3 regions of the Paenibacillus sp. FSL R7-0302 genome follow, and region 3 is predicted to be linked to each of the others. Evidence: riboswitches for the same ligand, from Rfam matches in the RefSeq annotation. Region 3 holds a riboswitch; each other region holds the start of a gene.
What was found. A riboswitch is a leader RNA that binds a small molecule or an ion and turns the genes downstream of it on or off. The one in region 3 is predicted to bind cobalamin.
Positions count from the first base shown of each region.

Region 1: linked by a shared signal. The riboswitch ahead of MKY96_RS24080 (S-layer homology domain-containing protein) and the one ahead of MKY96_RS19730 (energy-coupling factor ABC transporter permease) in region 3 are both predicted to bind cobalamin.
Region 2: linked by a shared signal. The riboswitch ahead of MKY96_RS26450 (anaerobic ribonucleoside triphosphate reductase) and the one ahead of MKY96_RS19730 (energy-coupling factor ABC transporter permease) in region 3 are both predicted to bind cobalamin.

Region 1 is NZ_JBBOWB010000001.1:5,569,399-5,575,357, forward strand. Features, by position in the region: gene MKY96_RS24060 (ABC transporter ATP-binding protein) at 1-32, opposite strand, end outside; gene MKY96_RS24065 (energy-coupling factor transporter transmembrane component T) at 1-892, opposite strand, end outside; gene MKY96_RS24070 (DUF4430 domain-containing protein) at 889-1,758, opposite strand; gene MKY96_RS24075 (hypothetical protein) at 1,742-2,059, shown strand; gene MKY96_RS24080 (S-layer homology domain-containing protein) at 2,227-4,398, opposite strand; cobalamin riboswitch at 4,614-4,807, opposite strand; gene MKY96_RS24085 (GAP1-N2 domain-containing protein) at 5,719-5,959, opposite strand, start outside.
Region 2 is NZ_JBBOWB010000002.1:169,685-175,643, reverse strand. Features, by position in the region: gene ssuE (NADPH-dependent FMN reductase) at 1-23, shown strand, start outside; gene nrdG (anaerobic ribonucleoside-triphosphate reductase activating protein) at 95-622, opposite strand; gene MKY96_RS26450 (anaerobic ribonucleoside triphosphate reductase) at 619-2,604, opposite strand; cobalamin riboswitch at 2,914-3,144, opposite strand; partial or broken gene MKY96_RS26445 (MTH1187 family thiamine-binding protein) at 3,485-3,792, shown strand; gene MKY96_RS26440 (sugar phosphate isomerase/epimerase family protein) at 3,841-4,620, shown strand; tRNA gene MKY96_RS26435 (tRNA-Thr) at 4,708-4,779, shown strand; gene MKY96_RS26430 (hypothetical protein) at 4,973-5,959, shown strand, end outside.
Region 3 is NZ_JBBOWB010000001.1:4,554,102-4,560,060, reverse strand. Features, by position in the region: gene MKY96_RS19740 (hypothetical protein) at 122-418, shown strand; gene MKY96_RS19735 (ArsR/SmtB family transcription factor) at 665-1,597, opposite strand; cobalamin riboswitch at 1,737-1,930, shown strand; gene MKY96_RS19730 (energy-coupling factor ABC transporter permease) at 2,316-3,080, shown strand; gene MKY96_RS19725 (energy-coupling factor ABC transporter substrate-binding protein) at 3,080-3,373, shown strand; gene cbiQ (cobalt ECF transporter T component CbiQ) at 3,370-4,158, shown strand; gene MKY96_RS19715 (energy-coupling factor ABC transporter ATP-binding protein) at 4,163-5,077, shown strand; partial or broken gene cobJ (precorrin-3B C(17)-methyltransferase) at 5,092-5,959, shown strand, end outside.

The DNA of each region.
Region 1 (5,959 bases), 1.0 Mb from region 3:
AAGGATAATTGCTGTGCTTTGAGGATCTCCATAACCATTTCTCCTTTCCTTCCAGTCCCGCAGGAATCAGCACGAACAGGCAGAAGCTTCCGTACATGACGGCCTCCTGCCAGCCGAAGTCCGCTGGTCTCATCCGGGGATAAATCTCCAGCTTGCCGTAGCCCTGCACCCAGAACAGCAGCGTAACCACACCGCTAACGGTTAACAGCAGCATCACCAGCTTATCCTGTAAATCGGCCTTGTATATCGTGTAAGTGCTGCGTTTGGTGCTGCCGTAGCCGCGGGCTGTCATGGAATCTCCTGTCTGGAGTGCTTCCTCCAGCGACCAGGTCAGCAGCACTTTGAGCAGCGTCATTCCGTCCGTCATTCTTTTCTTAAGGCTTCCCGTACCGGTATCTATTCCGCGCAGACGCTGGATCAGTGTAATCTGGCGCAGCCGCCGCTGGAACAGCGGCACGAACCGGATCGCCATCAGCGTCAGCAGCGCCGTTCTAGGCGCAGCCGCCGCGAACAGATACATGAATTTATCTGTAGTCACCGTGTAATTATAGGATATAAACCAGATAAAAATAGTAAGCAGCAGAGTCATCATCATCAGTCCGTACAGTACAGCTTCCAGTGTAATAGGCTGATCCAGCCAGTAGAACAGAATATGCGCCCCCCGATGGGAGAACAGCGGGTTCAGCAAGGCCACGGAAGCTGCCATCAGCAGCATAAAAGGCAAGCCGCGCACCAGCAGCCGCCCTTGTCCCTGCAACAGCAGCAGCGCCAGCAGTCCGGCTATCTCTGTAGCCAGAAATAACGGATGGAAGACCAGCAGAGTGAACAGCAGCAGCCCTGCATAATACAGCAGGGCTACGACCGGATGCATGGAACGAAAGCCGCTGCTCATGGCGCTTTGGCCCCCAGGTCTTTGCCCAGATCAAGCGTATACAGCCACTCGATGGTATCCCCGGGCTCCACGATCCAGCTGCCCGCAGCCTTGGACGGAAATTCTCCATTGACCTTGTACATCCAGCCGCTCTCTGACCCGTGATCATTCTCGTACAAATTATCTATACCTTCCACGTAAGCAAATGTTGCGCGGCCCTGATATTCCATCTGGATCTTCTGCTCCCGCGTAATCCGCTTCAGTAGGTCCAGCACACTCTCGCCCTTCTTGATCTCATACTGGGCAGCGGCCAGAATCACGCCATGCTCCTCATCTCCGGTGATGGAGAGGGTGACCACATTGTCCGGCTTGGGCGTGGCGGCCGGAGAGCGCGTAGCGGCTGGCGGCTTAGCCGTGGCCGCTGGCGCGGGCTTGGGGGTCGGCGGCTTGGGGGTGGCCGCCGGCTTGGCGGGCTCGCTTGCGCCCGCCGAAGGCTGCGCCGCCGCTGCGCCTGGCGACGCCGGGGACTTGGCGGGCTCGCTTGCGCCCGCCGAAGACTGTGTCGCCGCTGCGCCTGGCGACGCCGGGGGCTTGGCGGGCTCGCTTGCGCCCGCCGAAGGCTGCGCCGCCGCTGCGGCTGGCGACGCCGGAGCTGCCGTACCTTCCGCAGGGGCGGAAGGTACGGCAGTGCCCTCAGCGGCTCCCGGCAGCGGAGCCGCTTCGTCTCCAGGCCGCGGCGTCTGCGCGGCCGGGGTCCCGGCGGGCGGCTGCGTGACGCCGCCTGCCTGATCCGGCTGCGCTGAGGAGCAGCCGGGGAGCAGCAATACCATCAGCAGGAGAAGCAGCGGAGCCAGCCTTCCCCGGCCTGTTTTGAATAGATTGAACATTACCTGCACACCTCCACAAAAAGGGAAAAGAACGGGGGCAGTCAGCCTGTTCCCGTTCCTTCATACACCTTATGCTTACTTTTCAACACATATCCAAACGAATTCCAAGCAAAGCCGTCCGTCAAACGAGCCTTCAGCGCTTCGGCAACCCTATACGGCTCATCGGCTCATCGGCATGAGTGCGTTAGTTGGATTTTCTACTCTTAATAATCCAGATTACGCACCTGTAAAGAATTTAGTTGGATTTCCGGCATCTAATTCTGCCCATACCTCATCCTTCTGCAGCTTCAAGCCTGAATAAGTGTCGTTTATCCAACTAGCTCCCGCTCTGCAGCAAATCCGGCCAAATTAGATGTCATTTTTCCACTTATCGTCGGCTCCAGAGTTCGTTCAGTGCCTCCTGCGGTAGTATAGCTGTATATTGAAGCTGATCTTACTCTACCTACCGAACTCTGCTGCTCCCTACAACTAAGGCAATCTAACCGCCACAGCAGCAGCCATCTCACGGGTTACAACTGCGGAAGGCTCGAATGCGCCGCCGGTGCCGCTCATATATCCAAGTCCCGTCACCGTACGGACAGCGGACAATGCATAGTCGCTAATCTTATCTTCGTCGCTGAATTTACCTGCTCCTGCTCCTGCTCCAGCTGATGCCGCATCCAGCTTAAAAGCTCTAACCATCATCACAGCCATATCCTGGCGCGTAACCAGCCCGTCCGGCTTAAACGTCTTGGCCGTCACACCGCTGATGATTCCTAGCTCCTTCGCCCGGTTCACTGTTCCATAATACCATGTACCGGCCTTAACATCACTGAAGGCCCCAGCAGAAGACGCCGCAGACGGCTCGTTCCCGGTTAACCGCAGCAGCAGCGCTGCAAATTCAGCACGGGTAATATTCTTTTTCGGTGCAAACAGCAGGCTGTCCTCACTCACACCGTTCATCAGCTTGCGGTCATACGCCGTGTATACCGACTCCAGCGCCCAAGGCGAGATCGACTTCACATCGGCAAAAGCCGGACGGTCCGCCGCAGCAGAAGCCACGGTTACCGGGACCGTATGACGGACGATGGCTGGGGTTTTATCCTTCAGATATCCCGTAACCGTCAGGGTATATTTATTCGCTGGCAGTCCTCCGGCCACAACAGCCACGCCTGCAGCATCTGTAACTGCTGTTTTACCGCCAATGGTTACCTGTACGCCTGCTGCCGGTGAGGTTACCGGATCGGAGGTGAAGGTCGCCTCATTCCAGACCCATTGTTTCTGGGTTACCTGCACCTTCAGATCTTGTCCAGGCTGCGGCTGTGCGGGAGTCACGGTTACGGCATCAACCACCTGCGTGTTGTCCCCGCCATAGTAGACCACAATGCGGTCATTCTCCTCCAGTGCGAAGTCGCCCATGCCTACACTTGGATAGATCCATGCTCCGCCGCGTGCGACTACATACATCCAGCCATCATATCCGCCAAACGTACCCGCAGTCACGCCGCCGATCCCCGTCACATAATTGCCTGCTTCATTGACCAAGGCCAGGCGCTTGGCTGCTGCTGTCTTGTCCAGTGCCGTAAGCACATTTCCAGCGTATACGCTGCCTTCAGCCAAGGTTCCATTTGGACCCTCAACAGTAACGGAGACACTTACCTGAGGATTCTTCACTGGTGTGCCGCTAAAGTCAAAGAGCTTACCGCCTGTTCCAAACAGCTTGTACGCTACCAAAGCCTCCAGCGCCTGCTCTGTAGAGAGCGGATTGGAGCTGCCGCCTGCAGTGTGGGCGAATCCGCCGCCCTCTGCGCTGAAGCTCAGCAGCTTGCTGACCAGATTAATCTGGCCTTTCGTATAATCTGCTCCTGCAGGATCAATGCCGAAGGCAGACAGACCGATAATGGCCTGAGCTACACTCTCGCTGCTGTCGCCATATCCGCCGTTCTTATCCTGTGCCTTAGCCAGCCAGGCTGCCGCCCGCTGACCAGCAGCATTCACTGCCGCTTCCTGCTTGTGTCCAGCCAGTGCGTTCAGCACCATCGCTGTCATATCCGGATCACTCGCACCCGTGGTCAGGGTGAAGCCGCCGTCCGGGTTCTGCTTCGCCAGAATCTCTGCCAGCAGCTTCGACGGTGTCCATTTCGCATTGGCCGAGATCGTATAGCTGCCGGAATCCAGAGCCAGCAGTGCATAGACCGGATTATTCAGCGTCTGGCCCGTAATTTTATCGTTATTGTACAGCTTCTCGATCAGGTTATAGCCTGACACATTCGCCGGATCGCCGCCCAGTGCCTTAACAGCCAGCGTGATCCGGGCATAGTCCGTAGCTCTGGCAAAAACACCCTTAGCCTCAGCCACCTTGCCCTCAAGCGCCTTCAGATAGCCGGCTGGAACCTTGTAGCCCGCTTGCGCAAGGCCAATCGCCTGCCAGTCCGACTGGACTCCGTTCTTCAGCATGAACTCCGCAGTAGCATAGACCGCAGCGGTTACGCTGGCTGCCTCACTTGCGGGCAGAGCGGATACCGCGGATGCGGAAGTTCCGCCTACCTGTGCAGCAGCAGCTTGTCCTGCCGGGACTACGGCTGCTCCGAGCAGTGCGAACAGCATAATGACAGCTAGTCCCAGCCGTGTGAATCTGGATGATAGAGAGTGATTCTTCATAACTAACCTCTTTCCTGAAATAGAATGGATGAATCCTGCTTCCTTACGCAAATAGAGCGGCAACCTAAAGACCGCCCTGTGCAGGGCGGCCGGGGAAGAATACAATACAGGGCGGCTGAAGGAGCCGATTGCTCTCCCGCATTAACATACAATACAGCATATACAGCCCTCGCCAATATCAGCATCTGCTTCCACATTCTTACCCCCGAAGAATAGAAACAACAACGAAAAAGGCAGGTCTCCTGGCTCATACTTCACCGCTTCCCCCGCCTTCCCATCCCATTAGCAGACAGTGGCTCCTCAGGAGTTGCTCCGTATTTACAGTGGCGGGACCGCGCCGGACTTGCACCGGGCTTCCCTTTTAAGCAGATTCCTCTATAAGACAATAGCCCTGCCAGCATCTGCTGGCAACAGCGTACGGTCTCTTAGACATCCGCACCTTTTCCCAAAGCTTATTAAATTTTAAGATTCTCAAACCATCATATCGACTATTTCCATGTATGTCTATAGACAAGCTATATCTATTCCATCCGCCCCGAGACCCCGCCTATTCCGCAGCAAAAATCCTGAACAGCACATGCCCGCTACCCCGGCACATCGTACTATTCAGGACTATGGAGTCATTCTTCTGCTGGTTAATTAAGACGTTGGCGGTACTAGCGGAGACAGCGGCAGCAGGCGATTGTATTATGTACATTAGAATTGGTGTAAAAGCGGCCGATAACGCATTCTGCTGCATTTCATACAATCGATTGTGGCAAAGAACCCTCCGCCGGGCCGAATTTCCAAAATCTAATGTACCGAATACAACAGAACGCCATATAAGCTCCAATATGCCTGATTCTAGTGTACAAAGTGCGATAAAGCAGTTTCTTACGGACACCAGCATACCTATCTGCTACATTCCATATATTCCAGCCTGCCGGAGCACTAATAAATGCACTACGATAAGGTAAAGTAGGATGAGCCGCTAGCCGATCATCAGGTTTAAACTAATCAGTCTTTAATTTAACTCCTTCGCTTGCTGAGGGTCTGCCGTACCCCGACGAAGGTGCACACTGTATGCTTAAATGCAATCTGTACAACTAAATCGTCTGATTTACCGCCAAATGTACTTTTAGCTGTATTTCGTGCACCTAAAATGCTTCTGTATCCGGCTTTTCGCCCATTCGGGCAAATTTAGTTGTATGGAATACAGTTAGGATAGGTCTGCCCTTCTTTTCACTGTTTTTAGTTGTACAGAGTACACCTATCTCTGAAGGTAATGTTACCCGATCGCACTAGTTAAAAAATGTAAACAGCCAGCTTGTTGCCGCTGCTTTATTCTGCATCCGTGTCTGCTTCCGGGCTTGCGGAAGCGGATGGCTCTGCACTAGGCGCGGCTGTGGCTGTGGCCTCCGGGGCGCTGCCCGGATCTGCCGCCAGCTTCAGCGAGTAGCCTCCGGCGGTGATCATATCACCTGCTGCCAGCTTCGCGCCTGCTGAAAGCTCCACCGTCACCTCGTATACGCGTGACGGAGGAGTTCCCGCCGCCGCTGGAGGGGCGGTGGCTTCACTGTCC
Region 2 (5,959 bases), on a different contig from region 3:
TGGCACGTAAGGCAGGGCAATAAGTCGTACCCGCTCCGAACCAATAAAAGGCACTAAACCACCCGGTAGCGGGAGTCTAGTGCCTTTGTTATTTTTATACCCCTTGAAAGCTCAGCTCCGGCTCCCACAGAACAACCCTATCTCCCGCCAGACTCGCAGGAATATCGATGATCCGTTGGTTGCTGCTTCCCCGGTAAGAGAGGGTAAGGTCTTTGAGCGCTTCGACAAACCGTCCGTCGATCACGACCTGGCACAAGGCCAGCAGGTTCCATTCCGCAGAGCCCGGGGAAGCCGTAAGCTCCTCGTACGTATAGCCGGTATAGATCCAGATTGGGAAGCCCGGCAGCTCGGCGCGCAGCTCGTGAATGAAGTCTGCAGCCTCCTCAGCCGAGAAAAAAGGGTCCCCGCCCGCCAGCGTCAAGCCGTCCAGCAGCGGATTGCCTGCAATCTCTTCTATGATCTCCCGCCGCCGCTCCGGGGTGAAGACTTCCCCGAAGTTAAAGTTCCAGGTCTTCGGGTTGAAGCAGCCCGGACAGCGGTGGCGGCAGCCGCTGAAGAAGAGGACGGCCCGCAGGCCTTCCCCTTCATTGATCGACTCCGGGTAATATCCGCAGATGTTCATAGATGCTTAACACGGTCCCGGACTTCGGCCTGCTTGGCAGCATTGAAGCGGGTCTGATAGTCACCGGTCAGATACCCGGTAACCCGGCGCAGACGGCGGATATGGGTGGTATCCTCATGGGCATTGCAGGTCGGGCAATTCGTGCCGATGACCCCTTCATAGCCGCAGCCGGAGCAGCGGTCAATCGGATGGTTAATGCTGAAGTAGCTGATATCCTGCTCCAGCGCATATTTGATGATTTTGACAAAGGCTGCAGGGTTGCTCCGGGCATTACCGTTCAGCTCGACATAGGAGATCGCTCCGGCGTTGCAATATTCATGGAACGGGGCTTCCAGGCTGATCTTCTTGGCTGCGCTCAGTTCATGGTAGACCGGAATGTGGAACGAGTTCGTATAATATTCACGGTCGGTTACCCCAGGGATAGAGCCTAGCACCTTGCGGTCGATCTTCGTGAACTTGCCGGATAGACCTTCGGCCGGTGTTGCAAACAAGGTGATGTTGAGGTTAAGCTCCTCGCTCTTGCGGTCGCAATATTCACGCATGTGGCGGACGATGGCTACAGCCTTAGCATGGATGTCCATATCTTCGCCGTGGTGCTTGCCGTACATGGCCTTCATGCATTCCGCCATCCCGATGAAGCCCAGTGACAGACTGCCGTGCTTCAACAGTTCGCCTACGCTGTCATCAGGGGCAAGCTGCTCGCCGCCCTCCCAGACGCCTTCCCGCATCATGAAATCGGAGGCCTTGGCCTTCTGGGAAGCCTGAATACGGAAGCGGTGCAGCAGGCCGTCCAGCGCAATATCCATATAGTGATTCAGGTCGTCGAAGAACCCTTCTTCATCAGCAGCGAGGCGGCGGCCGGTTATCGTGCCGTGGGCCAGTCCAAGACGCACCAGGTTGAGCGTGTTGAAGGACAAGTTGCCTTTGCCGGAGCAATGGTTGCGTCCGAAGCGGTCGCCGAGCACACGGGTCCGGCAGCCCATCGTAGCGAACTCGGTATCCGGGTCGGCCGGATCGTAATACTGCATGTTCAGCGGAGCGTCCAGATTGGCGAAGTTCGGATACAATCTGCGCGCCGAGCACTCCGCTGCCTTCAGGAACAGCTCATAGTTAGGGTCACCCGGCTGCTGGTTGATACCTTGCTTGCATTTGAAGATCTGAATCGGGAACACCGGCGTCTCCCCGCTGCCCAGTCCATTCATCGTGGCCGTCAGCAGCGAGCTGATCACAAGCTGGCCCTCCGGGGAGGTGCAGGTGCCGTAGTTGATGCTGGTAAAAGGAATCTGGCCGCCGGAGCGGCTGGACATCGTATTCAGGTTATGTACCATACTCTCTGCGGCCTGCAGGGTCTCGCTCTGCGTCTCCTTCAGGGCAAAACGGAAGGCCCGCGGATACTGCTCAGCCAGATCGCTGCGGCTCATCGTAATCTCCCCAAGCTCCGAACCCTCTGCGTTCTCCTCGAAATACTCCAGACCTTTGCGGAAGAGCTTGGAGAAGGATTTGGTAACATAAGGGGCCAGATCATAATCCAGCTTGTTGGCGGACACACCGCCGTACTGCGCATTCTGCTGCGACTGGAAAATAATCGCCACCAGCGACATCGCCGTCATAATCGAGTTGGGAGGCCGTACGCTGCCGTTGCCGGTGTTGAAGCCTTCACGGAGAAGCCGTTCGAACGGGATGAAGATGCAGTTGGTAGTACCGATGGCGTATTGATCCAGGTCATGTACATAGACGACATTATCCAGGGTAGCCTGTACCAGCTGCGGCGGCATGGTGAAGTTGCGGGCATACCATTTGGAATATTCACTGCCGAACTTGCTCATTTTGCCGGAGAAGCTCTCCCCGTTCAGGTTGGCGTTCTCGCGCAGCAGATCCAGATCCCGGCTGTCGATAATATCCCGTCCCAGATGAATGACCTCTTCCAAAAGATCCTCCTGTGCAGCTTGTCCTTCGTTATAACGTTTCTCCAGCAGCGTCATTATATAACTCTCTCCTCTCGGGTATTGTAAGCGTTAAAAAAGCACCCCCGGCCGGGAAGGCCGGAAATGCCCGAATGCATGATGCAAAGATCCGGGAAACGGAAATTTGCCTGTGGTCTGGGTGGAACATACGAGCAGACACAAGGGCGATAGCTTACGCCCGTTCTTGTATATTCCGCAGAGCCGATACCTGAAAATAATCCCCGATCGTCCTCAGGTATCGGCAGCCTCTGACCCGAATGACGGAAGGCTAACTCTGCTATTGCAGGCCGCATACGGACACCTCCCCTGTTCCTCGCAGGAGTCTAAGCGGTGCCACCGAAACAGGCAGGTCTCCTGGCTTCCGGCAACTCCTCCGGCGCCTTCCCGGGGGGCTTATTCCGCCCCTTAGTGGCAATTAGCCGGAGAATGCGGCCCTGGGCATCGCACCCTGGGAGCATCCGGTTACAGTGGCGGGACCGCAGCGGTTTTGCACCGCGCTTCCCTATTAAGTCGCACCTCTATTACAAGAGGTGAAACACCCGTTTCTACTATATTTTGTTGTTATCTATTAAAACTACCGCAATATATTGTGTTTGTAAATGTTTTTTTGCAATCCCGCACGGGGAGCGGGTTCGGCGCTTTTACTCACAGCTGATCCACAGTTAGTCCACAGGTAATCCACAACTTTCCTCTGAATCTGCCGTGAATGTTTCATAAAATCTCCGAAAATACGCCACAAAGAATCCATAAATAGAGTGCGTCTAATCCTGGTAATCATTTTGACGGATATTAATAGAATAGAGAGGGTGCAGGTGATTTGTAGCAAGCCTGGCGAAGCGTTACAATAAAGAGGAAAAGTTAGAGGCAGGCACATCAGATCATTAGGAGGCAGTTCACAATGGCAATTGGCGAAGTGACCGTTGTTCCGGTTGGGACAGGCAGCACCAGTCTCAGCAGCTATGTGGCCGAGATGCAGCGCGTGCTGGAGACGGTGGAGGGCATTACCTATGAGCTTACTTCCATGGTACGATTATTGAGGGTCCGGTAGCGCGGATTCTGGCTGCGGTAGAAGCGCTGCATGAGTCGCCGTTCACCGCCGGGGCGCAGAGAGTCTCAACCTCGCTCAAGATCGATGACCGGCGCGACAAGACCTCGACCAGCCGCAGCAAGCTGGAATCCGTGGAGCGCAAGCTACAGGGGGAGTAGCGGGAATATAGTATCCAATCAGAAATGACGATAAGGAGCGGATTCTTCATGACAACAGCAGCACAGCAGATCGGAATTCAAATGTATACACTGCGCGACCAGACGGAGCGCGATTTCCTCGGCACACTGGCCAAGGTGGCAGAGATGGGATACCAGGCCGTTGAATTCGCCGGTTATTTCGGTGTATCTGCAGGGGAACTGCGCCGTAAGCTGGATGAACTCGGCCTGGCTGCTCCTTCGGCGCATGTAGGTCTGGACTTCAGAAGCCTGGATAAGATGGAACAGGCCTTAGCCAAAGAGATTGAATACGCGGTAGAGCTCGGACTGCAATATATAATCACCCCGTCGGCACCGCTTCCTCCGAACCCTACTATAGAGGATGTAACGAGGATCATTCCATTCCTGGAGAAAGCCTCCGAGATGGTCCGGGCAGCGGGAATGCAATATGGCTATCACAACCATGATTATGAATTCGCAAAAGTTGACGGCAAGGCGGTCATCGATATCTGGCTGGAGCGGATTCCTGCGGAGCAGATGCTGGCAGAGTTCGATCTGGGGTGGGTATACAGGGGCGGAGCCCGGCCCGTAGATTATGTGCAACGGTACGCCGGACGTGTTCCGCTGGTCCACATTAAGGATTTCGGAGCAGACAACGAAGAGACCGATCTCGGGAAGGGAGAGGTCGATTTCCGGAGCGTCTTCGAGATCGCGGAGCAGAGCGGAATTCTCTATTATATTGTGGAGCAGGAGGCCTATGAGGTATCTTCTCTTGAGAGCGCTAAGCTTGCACTGGATTATTTCCGCGGGCTGGGGCTGATGCAGGGCTGATGACACGGCAGCCAGCGGAAAAAGGGGTTGCGTTTTCCGCTGGAAGAGTTATAATATTTTTTGTTTGGCAGATGCAAACGTCTGTAAGCTGGTGTAGCTCAGGGGTAGAGCAACGCACTCGTAATGCGTAGGCCGGGGGTTCAATTCCCTTCACCAGCATCTTTACAAAGTCGATAGTGGCGCGGGTTTCCGGTTTTTTGGAACTGCGCCTTTTTTCTATGCAAGCATCAACATCTACCATTCTTCTAACCTTTAGTTAAGTAAAGTGGGGAGCATAGGGTTGGATGCTAGGAGGCAAGGATCTTATATGGGAAACCGGACATTCCTGAGTGTTACCAGTGCCGATACAGATTTGATTGATTATGAGAATACAGCTTTCGAGACGAATAATTTTCTCGCTCCAGTATGGTTTTGTCTGGTCAGCCAAGACCAGTTCCAGCGCTATAGCAGGCAGCTTATGCAAGCCTGGAGCAAGATTCAACCCCATATGAACCAACCGGATGTGGAGGATTTGCCTGAGTGGGAGCATTTCTCCGAGGCCTTCCAATGGCAGATTCCATGGGCGGATGCTGCAGAGCAATTGCGTCTGAGCTTACCCGGCACGCTGGCCCATTTCCCGGCGCTTTCCACTCCTGTACATGAGTGGCTGGTAACCTTATCGACCCATGTACAGCGTTATTCTACTGCCGTTATTCATCTGGAGCTTTCGCAATATTTCTCATTCACGGGCGATCCCGCCCTGTATCTAAAAGACATTCAAGAATACGTTACCCTCTGGCAGTCGCCGCATCCCTCGCAGGAGAAGGTCTGGCAGGGAGCAGCCGATAACGTCTATATGCTGAATGGGGAGCATTTGCCATGGAGAGAACGTAGGGCAGCTCAACCGGAGAAAGCTCTTGATATTCAGCCAGCACAGTCCATTCCTCCAGCATCCGGGAAGCTCCAGTCCAAATGGCGGCAGGAGATCTACATCTGGTTGCTTGCGATTCTATCCGCAGCCCTCTTTTTTACCGTCTATGTTAAGACCTCCAGTGGTTGGTTGGCGGTGCTCTGCTTCTTCATCCCCTCTCTGTGTATCGTTTTGTGGAATATAATTATCGGTCGTAAACGAACCTCCCGTCATCAGCTCGAAGCGGCTAGGACCTTGAAGAGGAACAGTCCCCCTTCTGATGCTGTGCTCAGAATTGAGTATTTCGCTGGGCATTCCCCTATTGGGGTGGATGGCATGGAGACCGGTCCTTCGGAGGATAAAGCGTTACCGGATCTTATCCCCTGGCTGCAAATCCTGCAAGCGAAGGTGCTCTCCTCTCATGAGGTTGAGCTCATCGTTTCTGCTAAC
Region 3 (5,959 bases):
AACGGCAAGGGGCCAGGCAAAAAGATAGGCTAGAAGCCGTTCTTGCCATAAGAGACGGACCGATCACCGATAGCCCCTCCAACCTGCACAATGCGGCGGTTGGAGGGGCTTATTTTGCGTTGTGGAGGAAAGTGGGCTGGAGGAGGAAAAGAGAGGGATAAATCCCTCTAATGCGGCGGAAAGTGGGCTGGAGGAGGAAAAGAGAGGGATAAATCCCTCTAATGCGGCGGAAAGTGGGCTGGAGGAGGAAAAGAGAGGGATAAATCCCTCTGGTGCGGCGGGAAATGGGCTGGAGGAGGAAAAGAGAGGGATAAATCCCTCTGGTGCGGCGGGAAGTGGGCTGGGTGAGGAAAAGAGAGGGATAAATCCCTCTAATGCGGCGGGAAGCGGGCAGCTGAGCGGAAATGAGGAGCACTAGTGCACCTGAATTGGCCGAAAGTGGGCGATGAGCGGAAATGAGGAGCATTAGCTCCAAAAGTAGCTGAATCGAAAACTAACCTAATTAGTCTAACTAATCTATCTCCACTACCTACCTACCTACCTACCTACCTACCTACCTACCTACCTACCTACCTACCTACCTACCTACCTACCTACCTACCTACCTACCTACCTACCTACCTACCTACCTACCTACCTACCTACCTACCTTCTAAGCAGGCCTTTATATAGAACCCGGCAAATCTGCCACGCCATCTGTATAAAACAACTCAAACACAAGGTCCTCGTTGTAATTGCCGAAGCCTTTACCGAACAGGGTGAGGCCGCCGATGTGCTCGGCATCCTCCTCGACAGAGAGCCGGAAGGTCCATTGTTTGTTGCGGATGCCTACCTGATCCAGGGTGACCTCCGACAGCTTTTGCCCATCCATGAAAGTGCCCGTCTGAGTAATCCGCAGCTGCTTGAGCAGGCCGTATTGATTGGTGAGTGCGGGCCACCAGGCCGGGGTGTATTTTCCCGGATTATCTCCGTAGTCACCGGGGCTGGTCCAGAAGCCGAGCGATTGTCCGTTCAGTGTGAAGGTAATATCCGACGGCCAGTTGTTGTTGACCGACGGGGCTTCGGAGGCGATCTCCATTGTGATGGCAAGCTCCTCCGGCTGCTGGCTCGACAGCAGGAAATTCGGGATTTTATACTCGACGAACCCCTTGCCGAACCAGAGAATCCCGGCGTTCACCCGCTCCTGGTCCCAGAAATAACGGGGATCGTCAAAGTGCCCGATGACCCTCTCCGTCGTAGACAGTCCACAGGTAGGCTCAATCTGGAAGTCGGAATAATGCCCCACCGGAATGTCCTTGCGGTACCCCCTGCGCGGAGTCCGGGCTTGTCCCGGAAAAACAATCTCAGCCCCGTCGGCGGCCAGTGTACAGATCTTCTGCAGACCGCTTTTGCCGGGAGCCATATGGCTGCGGATCAGCCCGGCGGCTTCGAGCTTGCGCACATGCATGGTCATAATCGCACTGCTGAGCTTGAGGGCTGCAGCCAGCTCCTTCACGTTCATGGGCTTCTCGGACAGCAGCCGCAGCATATGCAGGCGCACGGTACTGGACAGGGCCTCGTACACGGGCAGGGATTGTTCGGTTAGATCAAGTTTCATCGGATGCCTCCACGTTCAGGTTATATAGTTAATAATTATATTACTCAAATAAAATTTCTACAAGCCATGATTGGCTTCAGGCCAGCTTTTCCAATTTATATCACAGACACGCTAAGCCCGGTCCGCTATGATGTGAGATGAATTAGCGATGAAACAAGGTGCTCTTGCCGGAAGCGGCAAGGGATAACAGGGAATCGGGTGAAACTCCCGAGCGGTCCCGCCACTGTATGGAAGAGCTGCACTTCATGAGGTCACTCGGGAAGCCCCGGGGAAGACGAAGTCTGCGGCGCCTGTATTCCAAGCCAGGAGACCTACCTTGTCGACGCACACCACGACTCTACGCGGATAGGAGCGGTGTACGGATAGGTTAATGAGAAGAGGCGTTCTGCCCTGATGGACCGGAGGAATCTTGGAATCTTAGAGATGACACCCGGCTTACAGCTGCGGGATACAAGGACACGGCCCATAGTGATGGGACGATGAGAAGCACCTTGTTTCGCTTGGCTGCGTGCAGCGCGCTCTATCGAACTTGCCTGCGTACATACACTCCCACCCTTTAGGGTGGGTTTTTTGGAATATAAGGATTTTTATGCTTCACGCTATAAATCATCCTTATATTCCGCGCTGAAACGTACCGTCCTAATAAAAGGACGGCAAAGATGTTTCCACTTGGGTTTTAAGATTTTGAATGGAAAACAACAAACATGGAGGGTGACAAATGAAAAAGCACAGATGGTGGAGCTTTGCGGCACTGGTTGCCGGATTTACGGTGTACTTTATGCTGAATGAACCGGGGACGGCCCGGGCAATGCACATTATGGAAGGATTCCTGCCGGTAGGCTGGGCGGTGTTCTGGTGGGCGGCGTTTATCCCGTTCTTTGTGCTCGGAATCTTCAAGCTGAAATCCATGACAAGGGAGAATCCGGAGCTGAAGCTGCTGCTGGGCCTGGCCGGGGCGTTTACCTTCGTACTGTCTGCGCTCAAAATGCCTTCCGTCACCGGAAGCAGCTCCCATCCCACCGGTACCGGACTTGGTGCGGTTATGCTGGGGCCGCTCCCCATGAGCGTAATCGGCTCGATTGTCCTGCTGTTTCAAGCGCTGCTGCTGGCGCATGGCGGGATTACTACGCTTGGGGCCAATGCGTTCTCGATGGCGGTGGCGGGTCCTTTTGCCGGCTATGCAGTGTATAAGCTGATGATGAAGCGGCCGGACCGCGAGAAGCTGGCCTTGTTCTGTGCGGCTGCGGTAGCGGATCTGAGTACGTATGTAGTGACTTCCTTTCAGCTGGCGGTGGCTTTTCCGGCGGCGGATGGCGGCGTGCTGGCTTCTTTTCTCAAATTCGGGGGCATCTTTGCCGTGACGCAAATCCCGCTGGCCATCAGTGAAGGGCTGTTGACGGTACTGCTCTGGAACTGGCTGAAATCGTATAGTCCGAATGAATTGTCGCTTCTGAAACGCAAGGTGAACGGAGGAAGAGCCTAATGAGCAATAAATGGAAAAATGGGTTGATGCTGCTGGTTGTTATTCTGCTGGTTATTCTGCCGCTGCTGCTGGTCAATGGGGAATTCGGCGGGGCCGATGATGCGGCTGAAGGTGTGATTACCGAGATGAATCCTGACTATAAGCCGTGGTTCAAGCCGCTGACCGAGCTGCCGGGTGAGACGGAGAGTATGCTGTTTGCATTGCAGGCAGCGATTGGTGCCGGTGTGATCGGTTATACCTTGGGGCTGCTCAAGGGCAAGCAGGGCGGGACGAAGCAGCATAGCAGCAAGTGATTCGGCGGATTGACGTTCTCTCCTACAATAATGCTCTGCGCCAGTTATCCCCGATGTGGAAAAGCTCGTTCGCAGCCCTGATGTTCCTGCTCTCTTACACTGTACATCCGGTACTACAGGCTGCAATCACCCTATGGATGATGTCCTGGTGTGTATTGCAGGCCCGTATTCCCTTGCGTGCTTATGGCATGCTGTTCGGCACAGCGCTGCTGTTCTATGCGCTTAGCGTACCGGCGCTGCTCGTGGAATTCGGGCATCCTGCTGCGGGAGAGGCAGGAATATTCCCGCTTCCGGGACTGAATCTGCCGGTATATGTCACAGCGGCGGGACTTCAGCGGGCAGGGGAGCTGCTGGCCAGAATCTCTGCCTGTATGAGTTGTTTCTTTTTCCTGATGTTCACTACTCCGTTCAGTGAGCTTTTGCAGGTGCTGCGCAGGCTGCGGATGCCGCAGATTGTTCTGGAGCTGATGCTGATTATGTACCGCTTCTTATTCCTGCTGAGTGATGCAGCGCATGGGCTGCTGCTGGCCCGCAGGCTGCGCGGAGGCCGTAGAGGCTATAAGGCGAAGCTGCGTGAGACTGCGGCTATGGCGGGAGCGCTTTTTGGCAACACCATGCACCGTTATTATGGATTATCGCAGGGGCTGCTGGCCCGCGGATTCACCGATGAGATTATTCTGCCGCCTTATACGGCGCGTCCTGTGCCGCGGCGCTATGCTGTCCAGGCGTATGCCGGGATAGCAGTGCTGGTGCTGGCGCAGCTCTGGCTGTGGACGCGGGGGTGAAATCATGCGCAAAGTACAACAACTTCCGATCGGCCAAATCACATTAGAGGAGCAAGTGATGGATATGGAATATAGTCTGGCTTGTGACGGGGTGGTGTTCCATTACCCTGACACGAAGGAGCCCGCGCTGAATGAACTGACGTTCTCCATCCCCGCAGGCAGCAAGACGGCGGTGCTCGGTCATAACGGTTCAGGCAAATCGACGTTGTTCCTGCATGCCGTCGGCATTCTGCGCCCGCAGCAGGGGACGGTTATGCATGGAGGGAAGGCGTTATCCTACTCCAAAAAAGAGCTGGCCGCTCTGCGGCGGAAAGTGGGCCTGGTCTTCCAGGACCCCGAGCAGCAGCTGATCCTCAGCACTCCGCTGGAGGATGTATCGTTCGGGCTGCGCGGCAGCGGCATGGCTGAACCGGCTATCGCTGCGCGCTGCCGGGAGGTCATGGAGCTGCTGAATCTGACTGATCTGGGCAATAAACCTATTCACCAGCTTAGTCTGGGCCAGAAGAAACGCACGGCACTCGCCGGTGTACTGGCTATGGAGCCGGAGCTGATTCTGCTGGATGAGCCGACCTCGTATCTGGACCCGTTATCGGAGCAGCAGATGCTGAAGGGGCTTGAAGCCATACATGATAAAGGGACAACCGTAGTTATGGCTACGCATGATATGGACCTGGCTTACCGCTGGGCGGACTGGATTATTGTGCTGGAGCATGGAAGATGCCGGGCGGCGGGGACGCCGGAGGAGATTTTTGCGGGACGGGAGGAGCTATTGTCCATCGGGCTGGGATTGCCGCTGCTGGCTGATTTATGGTTCAGCCTGCCAGCCAGTCTGACCGCAGGGCAGAGCGCTCCCCGCACCGCCGGAGAATTCAAGGTGCAGCTGCGTAAGCTGCTTGCGCTTGACCACAGCTATTCATGAACGGGGGAAGAAGAATGAAGAAACAAGGGAAGCTGCTGATTATCGGCTTCGGCCCCGGAGCGCTGGAGCATATTACCGGCCGCGCACTGGCTGCGCTGGATGAGAGTGAGGCGGTCATCGGCTATACCACTTATGTAGATCTGATCAGGCCGCTGCTGCGGCACCAGGAGATCGTCGGCACCGGGATGACCGAGGAGGTCAGCCGGGCCCAGGAGGCCGTCCGCAGAGCAGAAGAAGGACAGAGCATTGCGGTAATCTCCAGCGGCGATGCCGGTGTCTACGGAATGGCCGGGCTGGTCTACGAGGTGCTGATCGAACGCGGCTGGAGCCGCTCAGAGGGGGTACAAGTGGAGGTGATCCCGGGAATATCGGCGATCCAGTCCTGTTCCTCACTGCTGGGGGCCCCGATTATGCACGATTCCTGCACGATCAGCCTGAGTGATCATCTAACTCCGTGGGAGAGCATTGCTGCACGTGTGGAAGCGGCGGGGGCTGCGGATTTCGTTATCGCTTTCTACAATCCGCGCAGCGGCAGACGGACGCGGCAGATTGAAGAAGCGCGCAAGATCCTGCTGCGCTATCGTGATCCGGCTACACCGGTAGGCATTGTCAAAAGCGCCTACCGTGACCGTCAGCAGACGATCGTAACAACGCTGCAGGATATGCTGGAGCATGAGATCGGCATGCTCTCCACCGTGGTGGTCGGCAACTCTGCTACCGTTGTCTATGAGGATCTTATGATTACGCCGCGCGGATATGAGCGCAAGTACAATCTCGGATCACAGGCGCAGACGCTGAAGCCGCACGAGCGGCTGCGCACGGCAGCAGAGCCTTGGTCGCTGGCTGCGGCGGAGTCCGGGCAGGCAGAGGGGGCCGGAGCAA